DNA from 4 places in the Ureibacillus thermophilus genome. Region 1 is predicted to be linked to each of the others. Evidence: riboswitches for the same ligand, from Rfam matches in the RefSeq annotation. Region 1 holds a riboswitch; each other region holds the start of a gene.
What was found. A riboswitch is a leader RNA that binds a small molecule or an ion and turns the genes downstream of it on or off. The one in region 1 is predicted to bind S-adenosylmethionine.
Positions count from the first base shown of each region.

Region 2: linked by a shared signal. The riboswitch ahead of metA (homoserine O-acetyltransferase MetA) and the one ahead of DKZ56_RS00655 (bifunctional homocysteine S-methyltransferase/methylenetetrahydrofolate reductase) in region 1 are both predicted to bind S-adenosylmethionine.
Region 3: linked by a shared signal. The riboswitch ahead of DKZ56_RS12835 (methionine ABC transporter ATP-binding protein) and the one ahead of DKZ56_RS00655 (bifunctional homocysteine S-methyltransferase/methylenetetrahydrofolate reductase) in region 1 are both predicted to bind S-adenosylmethionine.
Region 4: linked by a shared signal. The riboswitch ahead of DKZ56_RS01350 (O-acetylhomoserine aminocarboxypropyltransferase/cysteine synthase family protein) and the one ahead of DKZ56_RS00655 (bifunctional homocysteine S-methyltransferase/methylenetetrahydrofolate reductase) in region 1 are both predicted to bind S-adenosylmethionine.

Region 1 covers NZ_CP036528.1:152,475-155,601, forward strand. Annotated here, with positions in the region: gene DKZ56_RS00655 (bifunctional homocysteine S-methyltransferase/methylenetetrahydrofolate reductase) at 1-1,783, opposite strand, end outside; SAM riboswitch class I at 1,882-1,986, opposite strand; gene hemG (protoporphyrinogen oxidase) at 2,066-3,127, opposite strand, start outside.
Region 2 covers NZ_CP036528.1:2,074,410-2,077,536, forward strand. Annotated here, with positions in the region: gene DKZ56_RS10260 (DEAD/DEAH box helicase) at 1-126, shown strand, start outside; gene DKZ56_RS10265 (hypothetical protein) at 108-860, shown strand; SAM riboswitch class I at 926-1,033, shown strand; gene metA (homoserine O-acetyltransferase MetA) at 1,125-2,063, shown strand; gene DKZ56_RS10275 (hypothetical protein) at 2,116-3,127, opposite strand, start outside.
Region 3 covers NZ_CP036528.1:2,567,384-2,570,510, forward strand. Annotated here, with positions in the region: gene DKZ56_RS12830 (methionine ABC transporter permease) at 1-396, opposite strand, end outside; gene DKZ56_RS12835 (methionine ABC transporter ATP-binding protein) at 389-1,414, opposite strand; SAM riboswitch class I at 1,570-1,680, opposite strand; gene DKZ56_RS12840 (thioredoxin family protein) at 1,732-2,034, opposite strand; gene DKZ56_RS12845 (toprim domain-containing protein) at 2,047-2,388, opposite strand; gene gcvH (glycine cleavage system protein GcvH) at 2,484-2,864, opposite strand; gene DKZ56_RS12855 (arsenate reductase family protein) at 2,930-3,127, opposite strand, start outside.
Region 4 covers NZ_CP036528.1:296,351-299,477, reverse strand. Annotated here, with positions in the region: gene nfsA (oxygen-insensitive NADPH nitroreductase) at 455-1,192, opposite strand; SAM riboswitch class I at 1,613-1,716, shown strand; gene DKZ56_RS01350 (O-acetylhomoserine aminocarboxypropyltransferase/cysteine synthase family protein) at 1,826-3,127, shown strand.

The DNA.
Region 1 (3,127 bases):
TTGTCAGTTCATATCGCATAAACGGTGTAATCAAGTAAATGCCGTTAAAGTATTGGGTTGCTGTATCTAACAACTCTTTTGCAATTTCAAGACCTACTTTTGTTTCTTCTTCTTTATTGCCGCTCACCTGTTTCATTCTCTCTAACACATCATCGGAGAGTTTAATTCCCGGTACTTCATGGTGCAAAAACTCCGCATTTTTAAAACTTGTGAGCGGCATAATGCCAATATAAATCGGCGTTTCTAAATGCTTTGTCACCTCATAGACTTCCACAATTTTTTCTTTCGAATAAATTGGCTGTGAAATGAAATAATCCGCACCATGTTCAATTTTTTTCTCCAGGCGGCTTACCGCGCGATCGATAACGCGTACATTCGGATTAAAAGCAGCCGCCACGGAGAAATTCGCTTTCTTTTTAAGAGATTTTCCGGAGAAAGAAATCCCTTCGTTTAATTGTTTAATGAGAGAGATTAATTCCATTGAAGAAACATCATAGACGCTCGTCGCCCCAGGAAAATCCCCCACTTTTGTAGGGTCGCCGGTAACCGCTAGAACATCATGTAATCCGAGGGCATTTAACCCCATCAAATGAGATTGAAGCCCAATCAAATTCCGGTCACGGCAAGTTATGTGAGGCATTGTGCGAATGCCGTATTGCAGTTTTAAAATGGCACCCATAGCCAAGTTGCTGACTCTTGGGGAGGCTAAAGAATTGTCCGCCATCATGATAAGGTCCGCCCCAGCTTCATACAAAGCCTTAGCACCTTCCACAAATTGCTCAATTTCTAAATGTTTTGGCGTATCTAATTCCACAATCACCGAGCGTTCTCTTTTAGCTTTTTCATGAAGAGGCTCGAAGCTATGCGGTTCCGCCTCTTGAATAATTGCTTCCCTTACAGGTTTTGCCACTTTCTTTTCAATCGGCCGGAAATGAGCTAATTTCTTTTTCACAGCTTCAATATGTTTTGGCGTTGTGCCGCAGCATCCTCCAATAAGTCTTACTCCCTCATTGCAAAGTTCCACTGCAGCACGGGCAAAATAATCCACTTCTGATTCGTAAACAACGCGGCCATCTTCAATATCCAATAACGAAGCGTTCGGATAGGCGGATAAATAAGCTTTCTCAGGAATTTCCACCTCTTCAAAGGCTTGAATCGTATGGTAAGGACCAAGGCGACAGTTCACACCGACTATATTTGCACCTAATTGTTCAAGCTGTTTTAACGCTTCATTTAATTTCAGGCCATTAAGCAAAACGCCCGGCTCTTGCATGGAAACTTGGGCAATAATCGGCATATCGGTCATTGCTCTTACCATTTTCAACGTTTCCGTAAGCTCTTCAAAATCATAGTAAGTTTCGAGCAATAACCCATCTAACCGGCCTGCAATCAACACTTCTGCCTGTTCCCTTACAGCTTCCAAAATTTCATCCAAAGTGTAATCCACTTTACGAACCCCGCGAATTCCGCCAATGGAGCCTAAAATAAAGACGTCTTTTCCTGCTGCTGCACGTCTTGCCACTTCAATGGCCCCTTTATTGATTTCCACCACTTTGGACTCTAGTCCGTATCGGGTAAGCTTAATTTTATTTGCGCCATATGTGTTCGTTTGGATGACATCTGCGCCGGCTTGTATGTATTCGCTATGAATTTTTTCGATAATTTCTGGCCTTTCTATATTCATTTCTTCATGGCAAGATTCCAGACCATACGAATATAAAAGCGTCCCCATTGCTCCATCCGCAACTAACACGCTATTTTTTAAAGCCTCTAATAGTCCCATTAAATTCCCTCACTTTTCTATACTGCATAAATTTTCAGTTAATTCATCTAATAGAAAAAGCCTTCTTGCGAAAGAAGGCTTGTCATTTCCTTATAGTCACCTTATCTTTCGGCAATTGCCGCTGGATTTAGCACCTTACTAAATAGATTAGTTGGTTGCTGAAGCTTCTTCGGGCCAGTTCCCTCCACTTCTCTTGATAAGTGTTATTCAATTTTAAAATATCAATATAATAGCTCTCATCATAAACGGTAATCTTCATTTTGTCAAGTTAACAAATCGGAATTACTGCGAAATAAGCTCAAAAATATTCTCTGCTGTTTCTTTTCCGTTGTCAATACAAGCACCAATGCCTACTCCAAAATAAGAGCAGCCGGCAATGAGCAAATTCGGATAACGTTCTTTTAATTTTGAGAGCACTTCCTGCAAGGCTTCGTGATGGGCTAAATCGTATTTTGGCATCGCATCGATCCATTTTGTAATTTTTACCATGTTCGGCTGTTCTTCAATATTTAAGCTGAGTTTAATATCGTTTAGGGCTACCTTTGTCAGTTCTTCATCGCTCATGACTTTTAATTCATGATAGCGGGGATTGTTTTCTTTATAAAACAAGCGTACTAATAAATTTCCATCTTTGGATGTATGTTTCCATTTGCGGCTTGTCCAAGTGGAGGCATTGCACACTAAATCGCTGTTATGGGAAACAATAAATCCCGTACCATCTTGCGGCAAAATGGAATCCGGCAAATCGAAGCCTAAATACATCGTAATAGCAGAAGCATTTTTAAATTGGTTGAAATAAGGGTCTAATTCTTCATCCTTTAATAAGTTCTTTACGACTTGGTTTGGTAATGCCAACACCACAACATCCGCTTCAAGCTTTTCGCCATTTGCTAATGTGATTTCATAAAGATCATTTTTCTTCTCAACCCGAATTGTTTCAGTATTTTTGCGAATTTCCACTGTATCAAGCAGTTCTTCCAAACGGTCAATCAACTGGGATAACCCGTTTTTAAAAGAAAGGAATTTTTTGTTGGCTTCCCGTTCAAACTTCTCGCGATTCGCTTGTAAACCTTTCATCAAGCTGCCGTATTCATTTTTATAATCCACTAAATATGGAAGAGTGGAGGCAATGGATAATTTGTAAATATCGCCGGAATACACGCCGGCAAGCACTGGGGCAATTTGTTTTTCCACGATTTCTTTCCCTAAAAAGTACTCTAAAAATTCCCCGATGGAGCTTTCTTTCGTAAATTTCGTATTTGGAATTTCTCCATCTTTCAACACTCGCTGCTTTCCTTCTTCAGAAATGAGGGTGCTTGCTTTTAACGATTCCACCGTCATAGG
Region 2 (3,127 bases), 1.1 Mb from region 1:
TTTACAAAACGTCCGAAAAAGAAAGAAACGAGAGAGATGTATCAGCGCTTATATGAGGTTGTGAAAGCCCTGCAAGGAATACGAACAATTACGAAGGAGCCTGCGACATGGAACTCCAACAATTAAAACAACAATTAGAAAAAGAAATGAAGGGAACGATTGTTCATACGGATATTTGGTGTCTTCCTATGCATACGTATGAAATCACCTATCAGCCCATCGAAAAAAAGACGATGGATATTTTAATGAAAATTTTGCTGTTTTCATTTCAAAAATCCACTTTTGAAAACGCGGAAGAACTGAGCGACATTTTATTGGTGGAGCCTTTATTTATAGAAGATTTGATGCGGAAAATGCAAAAAAATGGGTTGCTGGCAAGGGAAAACAAGGTTTATCAATTGACCGAAAAAGGGAAGCAACAATTTGCCCAGGGAGTCTTTGAAGAAGAATTAGATCCTGTGACGGTGGAGTTGTTATATAGCCCAACCCATTCCAACATTTTCCATGGAGATATAGAAGAAGTATTGGATTATGATGATTTTCCAGACCAATTATACCGCTATATGAAAAATGAAGAGGAAACATTGAATCAAGAGTTTTTCATAAATGAAATACAAAAAATGTACTTGGATTCAATGGACGAAAGTGAGCAGGAAATCAAATCCATTTTATCATTGGAAAAGGTGCAAATTAATGATGTTCCATGCATTGAACTGATTATTTGGAACAATGAAAAGAAGGAATTTTTTCCTCGGGTGTGGAATACGTTATTAAATAATTGGGATGAATTTTTAGAAAAAGAAATATTTGAGAAGGAAAAGTTGGAGTGGTTCGAGAAATTTCAGAGTGAAATCAAATAGCTCGAATATTGCATTTCTCTATTGGATATGTTAGGATATTCTTAATTTTATATGGAATTAATACTTTCTTATCAAGAGAAGTGGAGGGACTTGGCCCAATGAAACTTCAGCAACCTCTAACGGATGTTAGAAAGGTGCTAATTCCAGCAAGGTGTAACCTTGGGAGATAAGAGAGTGTGCATGAAATATTTGTACCCTCTCATTCTCATTGCTGGAATGAGAGGGTTTTTTATTTCAGATTATTTAGAAATGGGGGACAAGGGAATGCCAATTAATATTCCTAAAAATTTACCAGCTGGAGAAATATTAAGAAATGAAAAAATTTTCGTCATGGAAGAGGACCGCGCATTATCGCAGGACATTCGGCCATTAAACATTTTAGTGTTGAATTTAATGCCTGAGAAAGAAAAAGCGGAACTTCAATTGCTGCGCTTGCTTGGAAATACGCCGCTGCAAACGAATGTAACCTTTTTAAATACTGCTACATATGAATCAAAAAATGTATCAAAAAGCCATTTAGAGTTGTTTTATAAAACATTTGATAAAATTAAACACCGCCGTTTTGATGGAATGGTCATCACAGGGGCGCCTGTGGAACGCATGGAATTTGAAGAAGTCAACTATTGGAAAGAATTGACTGAAATTTTAGACTGGGCGAAAGTGAATGTCACATCAATCATTTATATCTGTTGGGCTGCACAGGCGGCTTTGTATTACCATTTTGGCATTGGCAAGTTTGAATTGCCGAAAAAATGTTCCGGCATTTATTCCCATACAATTACGGACTTAACGAACGATTTAGTTCGTGGTTTCAACGATGAATTTGTGGCGCCTCATTCACGATATACATCTGTTTCCATCGAGGAAATCGAGCAGCATCCGGATTTAAAATTATTAAGTTATTCTGAAGAAGTTGGGCCTTTTATCATTCAATCAAAAGACAATAAACACATTATGATTACCGGTCACTTGGAATATGATGCCACAACCCTTGCAGAAGAATATGAGCGTGACATAAAGAAAGGTTTGCCGGTCGACATACCAGAAAATTATTTCCCTGACAACGACCCAACAAAACAGCCAAAAAATTATTGGCGCGCCCATGCCCACTTATTATTCTACAACTGGTTAAACTACTACGTTTACCAAGAAACGCCGTACGATTGGCACTATGTGGAAGATGCCATTAATTTCGAAATTTAAACAGAGCTGTAAAAATTCTTCTATTTCGGAAGAATTTTTACAGCTCTTATTTTTAGATGAAAAACATTGCCACAATCGTAGTTACAACGAGTCCGATTACAACAGGAACTAAATTTCGTCTCGCCAATTCAAACGGACTTACGTTACAGATGGCAGCAGCCGGAATTAACGCCCATGGTACAAGCGTTCCCCCGCCGACATAAATCGCTGCAATTTGCCCAAGGGCCGTAAGCGTTGCAGTTCCATCGCCAATGACTGTTCCAAATAGATTGGCAATGGAGCCGACTAATGAAATGCCCGAAAATCCGGACCCATCTAATCCGGTAATAGCGCCGACACCAGCAACGGTTACTGCCGCAACTTCCGCTGTCATTGGCACAACGGCTGCCAAAGCGCCCCCTAAATCGTTGATGATGCCTTGGGATGTTTCAGGCAAATAGTCGCCGATGATTTGTGTGAATCCTGAATCTCCTAAATAGAAGAAAGCGGCGATTGGAATCACTGGTCCAAACACTTTAAAACCAAATTGGAATCCTTGAATTAAGTAACTTGTCGTTTTTTCAAGTCCTGCATTTTTATGGGCAAACATGGATAGGAGCAGCAGAAGTACAAGGGTTGTTCCGCCAATGAGCGCCGTTGCATCCCCGCCGGTTAAATCAAAAATCGCCATCGCGACTACATTTAATAAGAAGGTAATCGGTATTAAAATAGCAAAAAATCGTTTTTGATTTTTCGTTAAGAGATGTGCTTCCACTTCCTCTTCGTCTTCTTGGCCACCATCAAAACCGCCAACCATCTCAATAGTTCCCCGTTTCAAATCCCTTCTGAGCAAGAAAAATGCTGTAAAAGTTGTCACAACGCCCATCACGATGACAAGAGGAACGCTAGCAGAAATGACATCGCTAACAGGGAGTCCTGCTGCATCAGCCGTCAATTTCGGTGCGCCTTGAATGATAAAATCGCCAGATAGCGCAATCCCATGCCCGAATAAGTTCATCGCCATTGCCACGCCAAGAGCAGGAAGTCCAGCTCGTATCGCAACAGGCAATAACACCGCTCCAAGC
Region 3 (3,127 bases), 600 kb from region 1:
TCCCATGGATCTTGCTGCTTCAATTACACCTTTATCCACTTCTCTAAATGCGATTAATACAAGGCGGGCATAGAATGGAGCCGAACCGATAATCAACGCCGGCAAAGCGGCATTCACCCCGCGAATGGTCCCAAGCAAAAATTTTGTAAACGGAATTAATAAAATAATTAATATGATAAACGGAATCGAACGGAAAATGTTGACAATAGAGCCCGTCAAGAAATGCACCACTTTATTTGCCCATAATTGATGCGGGCTTGTCAAAAACAGCAAAATTCCAATTAATAATCCAAGAACGAAGGTAATAGCTGTAGAGATGATTGTCATGTAAAGAGTGTCATAGGTTGCTTGCCACATAATATCCCATTTGACATTAGGAAAGAAAGTCTCAATCATTTGCAATCACCTCCGTTTGAATGTTCATCGTTTGCAATTTATCTAATGCCTTTTGCACTTTTTCCTGTTCTCCAACAAGCTGAACAATTAAAGTTCCATAAGGGCCGTTCGCTGTTTGGGAAATATTGCCATGGACGATATTCACTTCAATTTGAAATTCTTTTATTAAATAAGAAATAACTGGCTGTTCCGATGTATTTCCTACGAAAGTCAGTTTTACTATTTTTCCCGTTGGATAGTTTTTCAAAATGTGTTCAATCGCTTCTTTAGTTTCTTTAAAATCGGATACTTGCATCACAAAGTTTTTCGTAATTTCCGCTTGAGGATTTCGGAACACTTCAAGAACTGTTCCTTGTTCCACAATACGTCCCGCTTGCATTACTGCTACCCGATGGCAAATTTTTCGAATCACGTGCATTTCATGAGTAATTAACACAATGGTCAAACCAAGACGCTCATTTATGTCTTTTAACAGACTCAAAATGGAGTCCGTTGTTTCAGGGTCCAATGCACTTGTAGCTTCATCGCATAGCAATACTTCAGGATTATTGGCTAATGCTCTCGCAATCCCAACACGCTGTTTCTGGCCGCCGGAAAGCTGGGATGGATAAGCATCTCCACGTCCTTTCAATCCAACAAGCTCAATCAACTCTTGTACCCTTTTTTCTCTTTCAGCTTTTGGCACACCCGCAATCTCTAACGGGAAAGCAATATTTTCCGCAACTGTTCTCGACCACAACAAATTAAAGTGTTGGAAAATCATGCTAATCTTTTGCCGCGCTTTTCGCAATTCTTTTCCTTTAATTGAAGAAATTTCTTGACCATTGACAATAACTGAACCGCTCGATGGTTTTTCTAGTCCATTCAAAAGGCGAATGAGCGTACTTTTTCCGGCACCGCTATATCCGATGATTCCGAAAATTTCACCTTTTTGAACGGATAAACTGACATGATCAACTGCGGTTAATTGTCCACTTTTCGTTTTAAATATTTTTGTGACATCTTTTACTTCAATCATATAAGTACTCCTTTTTTGCAAACCGCAATGATGTAATCGTTCTACATTTGTGAATTTTACAATTTTTATGATTCATATAACATGAAATAAAAAAAACCTCCTACTTTGATAAGTAGAAGGGAAGTTGAACTACCCAAGAAGATACGTAAAACTTCCTCTTATCTTTCAAAGTAATCAATACTTTGCGTGATTTGGCACCTTATCATATTAACTATGATGGTTGCCGGGTTTCATAGGGCACTTCCCTCCACCACTCTTAATAAGAGTTGACTATTTAATTATGAAATCAATGTATCATGGAATCTATTAGATGTCAACTATAAAGTCAACTTTTCATATAAGTTTTGTACGGATTTAAAGGCATAGACTTTTTCGTAAACTTTTCCATTTTTTGTAATAATCAAACAAGGAACACTTTCAATTTGCTGCTCAAAAGCGAATTCTTCCAAATAATTAAGATTTGCTTTTCCCATTGGAATTTGAGGAAGCAATGCTTCAACCACTTCCATCATTTTAGAAGCAACCATACACGTCCCGCAAAATGGTGTATATAAATAAAAAGCTGTTAGTTCATGTGTTTCTGCTTTTTCTTTCCACGTTTCAATTGTCCATTCTTCCATTTCCATCATTTCCTATATTAAATATTCTTTATGAACTGAAAAATTAGCATCTCTCAGTAATTGGGCCAGCACTTTTCGGGGTGCATTCGCCACTTCCATATATGTCCTTGGAACATTTAAATGAATAGCTTCCGAGTAAATCCGTTTCATGAGTTTCCTCAGTTTTTCACCCGATTGATCGGCATCAAAAAAAGTATAAAGCTCACATTCTTCATATGGTTCAAGGAGCTCTAACAGGGCATCTTCGCTAATCGTTCCATTCGTGTAAACAATCTTTACCTCTTCCGCTAAGATGGGGACCAATTTCAGCATATCTGAACGACCTTCTACAATAATACATTTTTCATACGTCATATTGCTCACCCCATGCACGATAATAAAAAGGCTGTTTATTTATTATATTAAGTTTTTAAAAAAACGCCAGTTCTTGCACTGGCGTTTACTCTACCTTATTCGGAAATCAATTCCTCATATTTTTCAGCTGTCAACAATTGTTCAATTTGAGAAACATCTTCCGGCTCCACCACAATCATCCAAGCTTTTTCATATGGCGATTCATTGACAAGTTCAGGGCTGTCTTCCAACTCTGCATTCACTTCTACCACTTTCCCTGAAATCGGCGCATATAATTCCGAAACCGTTTTAACGGATTCCACGCTACCGAATGGCTCGCCCACTCGAATTTCATCGCCTACTTGAGGAAGTTCCACGAACACAATATCGCCAAGTTCAGATTGTGCATAATCTGTGATTCCTACACGTACTTTTCCATCTTCTACTTTTACCCATTCATGTTCTGAAGTATAACGCAAGTCCTTTGGTACTGACATACTTTAACCTCCATAAAATATGTAATCTTTTTAACAGTTTGACATATTTCTCTAGCGAAAACAAGTCACTTCCAAACCTTTTCAAACTCTTCCTCTTTAAATCCAAGAGTCACCTTTTCCCCATTTGTTATAATAGGCCGTTTAATCAACATTCCATCTGAAGCAAGCAATTCCAACTGCTCTTCCTCAGACATCGCATCTAGTTTATCCTTTAAGCCAAGGGATCTATACTTTTGACCGGATGTATTAAAAAATTTTTTCAG
Region 4 (3,127 bases), 140 kb from region 1:
ATTAAGGAGCGAAATAGGAATATTTAATCAGTTTAAATGTGAAAATAGTTCTATAATGGAGATAGCTGTAGACCTTATTATTTATCTTTATACATTTTTAGTTTTATTGGATTGGGCATTATAGAAGTTTAAGAGAAAAAATAAAGAGTTTTGACAAATCTAAAAAAACATCACTTTCTCCAAAGAGAAAATGATGTTTTTTTGATATGTTATTAAAAATTGATTTCCGTTCCGGGAACGCTTTCCGCGGGGCCCGGCTAGCCTCCTCTGAGTCATTCCTTCGCTCCTCGTGGTCTCGAGAGGGCTCGTCGCAGGAAAGCTTTGCTTTGCGACTAAGCGTGCGCGACAGGAGCTCGCCCCGTCACTCCAATCAATTTTTCGTTAGTTCAATTTTTTATCAAAACTCTTTCAGCTACCCCTATAATTTTTGGTTTATGTCCCAGCCTCTTTATGATTATTTCCAAGTGAATCCTTTGGACGCTAAAAATTCTTTGATGAATGGACGGCGTTGTTCACTGAGGAAATCCGCCATTTGCTTCGTCCAATTGGATACTTTTTGATTGGAGCTTCTGGATGCATAATAGTTTTCCATAATCGCATCGTATTTATCTAAAAGCTCATCATATTTTTCAGCATCATATTCATTTTCATGCAATACGGCTTCCACTGGGAGTCTTGGTTTTGTTTCATTTCGTTTTGTTGGTTTCCCGATTGTCATTGCAAAGAGCGGGAAGACGTGTTCTGGAAGGTTAAATAATTCGCTGATTTCTTTTGGATTGTTTCTTGCGCCGCCGATATAACAAATGCCGTAGCCTTCAGATTCTGCCGCAACGACAAAGTTTTGCGCAAAAATCGCCACATCCGCAACACCCACTAAGACATTTTCCGCCGTATCCACTGTAATATCGACACCGTGTTTTTTCCCAGCTACTTCTAATCGTTTAAAGTCGACACAGAATAACAAAGCAGCCCCGGCTGTTTGAAATTGAAATTCATTTTTGGAAAGTTCTCCGAGTTTTTGTTTCTTTTCTTCATCTGTCACCAAAATTACACTATAGGCTTGTACAAAATGGGAAGAAGCAGCCATTTGTGCCGTTTGAATTAGATCAATAATTTTTTCTTTTGGTATTTCTTCTCCTGTATATTTGCGTACAGATGTATGACTACGCAATAATTCTTTTACGTTCAACATTTACACCCCTTTTATGTACTGGTTAAGTTGAAGATCGCTCTTTAAAGCGATGTTTCTCTTCCTAAAGGTATCATATTATACTTTTTAGCCAATGACAAAAATTTGAATTAAAGAACGCCTATCCATTCATAATAGGACAAGAAGGTAGGCTCGGTTTATCATCGGCATTCCGAATTGGATGAAATCTTTTGTTGTGAAGGCATATTACAGAGGAAAATGAAGAGAATCGCTTTTTCGGCACAGTCTTTACAAGAAGATATTTTGGGGGGGAATGAACATTTTTTTCTCTTCATTTATGGAAAAATCAATTTTGTTCTATTATACTCAAAAAAATAAAGAAGTTTTAAAATTTTCAAAAAGTGGTTGACAGAGTGGGATACTATGTTTTATAGTTAATCCAACGATGGAAAATCAATCATACTCTTATCAAGAGAGGCGGAGGGACTAGGCCCAAAGATGCCCGGCAACCTGCAAGAAATTGCAAAGGTGCTAAATCCTACAGACGTTTGTCTGAAAGATAAGAGGAGGAAATGTACGTGTACAAAGCCCTCTTCTTATATGAAGAGGGTTTTTGTTTTATCTTCCATGCCTTCTCGAAACCTTCCATCAAATTTATGTTTAGGAGGAAATATCATGTCCGAATTCAAACCAGAAACGCTATTACTTCACGGTGGTCAACAACCTGATCCAGTAACAGGTGCAATTGCCGTTCCGATTTATCGCACGACGGCTTATGCCTTCAAAAACACAGAACATGCACGAAAATTATTTGCCCTTGAAGAAGCCGGAAACATTTATTCCCGCATCATGAACCCGACAGTCGATGTGTTTGAAAAGCGTGTTGCCTTGCTAGAAGGGGGCTCTGCAGCTGTTGCTCTATCTTCCGGTCAGGCGGCAGTTGCCTTCTCCATTTTAAATATCGCCAATGCGGGAGATGAAATTGTCTCTGCTGGATCATTGTATGGCGGAACATATAACTTATTTGCTAACACATTACCTCGTTGGGGCATTACAACAACATTTGTAGATGAAAGAGATCCGGAAAACTTCCGCAAAGCAATTACGGACAAAACAAAAGCAATCTATGCAGAAGTAGTAGGAAATCCTAGCTTAAATATTTTAGATATTGAAGCAGTAGCAGCAATTGCCCATGAACATGGCATTCCATTAATCATCGACAATACGTTCCCATCTCCATATGGATGCAATCCAATTGATTTTGGAGCAGATGTTGTTATCCATTCAGCAACAAAATGGATTGGCGGCCACGGTACAACAATCGGTGGCGTTGTGGTAGATGCAGGAAAATTCGACTGGACACAAGGTCGATTCCCTGGTTTCACAGAGCCTGACCACACATATCATGGCATTCGTTACGGCATCGATACAGCCGGTGCAGCTTTTGCAACAAAAATGCGCGTCCAATTATTGCGCGATCTTGGCCCAACTTTAGGACCGGATGCGGCATTCAGTTTCCTTCAAGGATTGGAAACTCTTCACCTCCGCTATCCAAGACACAGTGAAAATGCAGAAAAAGTAGTGGCATTTTTGAAAAACCACCCATATGTGGAATACGTGAATTATCCAGGAGATGAATCATTCGAATCTCACCATTTAGCGAAAAAATATTTGAAAAACGGTTATGGTTCTATGGTGACATTCGGTATTAAAGGTGGCCGTGAAGCAGGAAGCGTTGTTATTGACAATGTAAAATTGTTCTCTCACGTTGCAAACGTTGGAGATGCAAGATCCTTGATTATTCATCCAGCTTCCACTACTCACCAACAATTAACTGCTGAAGAATTGAAAATTGCCGGTGTAGGAGAAGAGCTTATCCGCTTATCCATCGGTTTAGAAAATGTGGACGATATCATTGCAGATTTAGATCAAGCTTTAGCCAAAGCAGCAGCTGAATTCGGCGTGAAAAACGCGTAA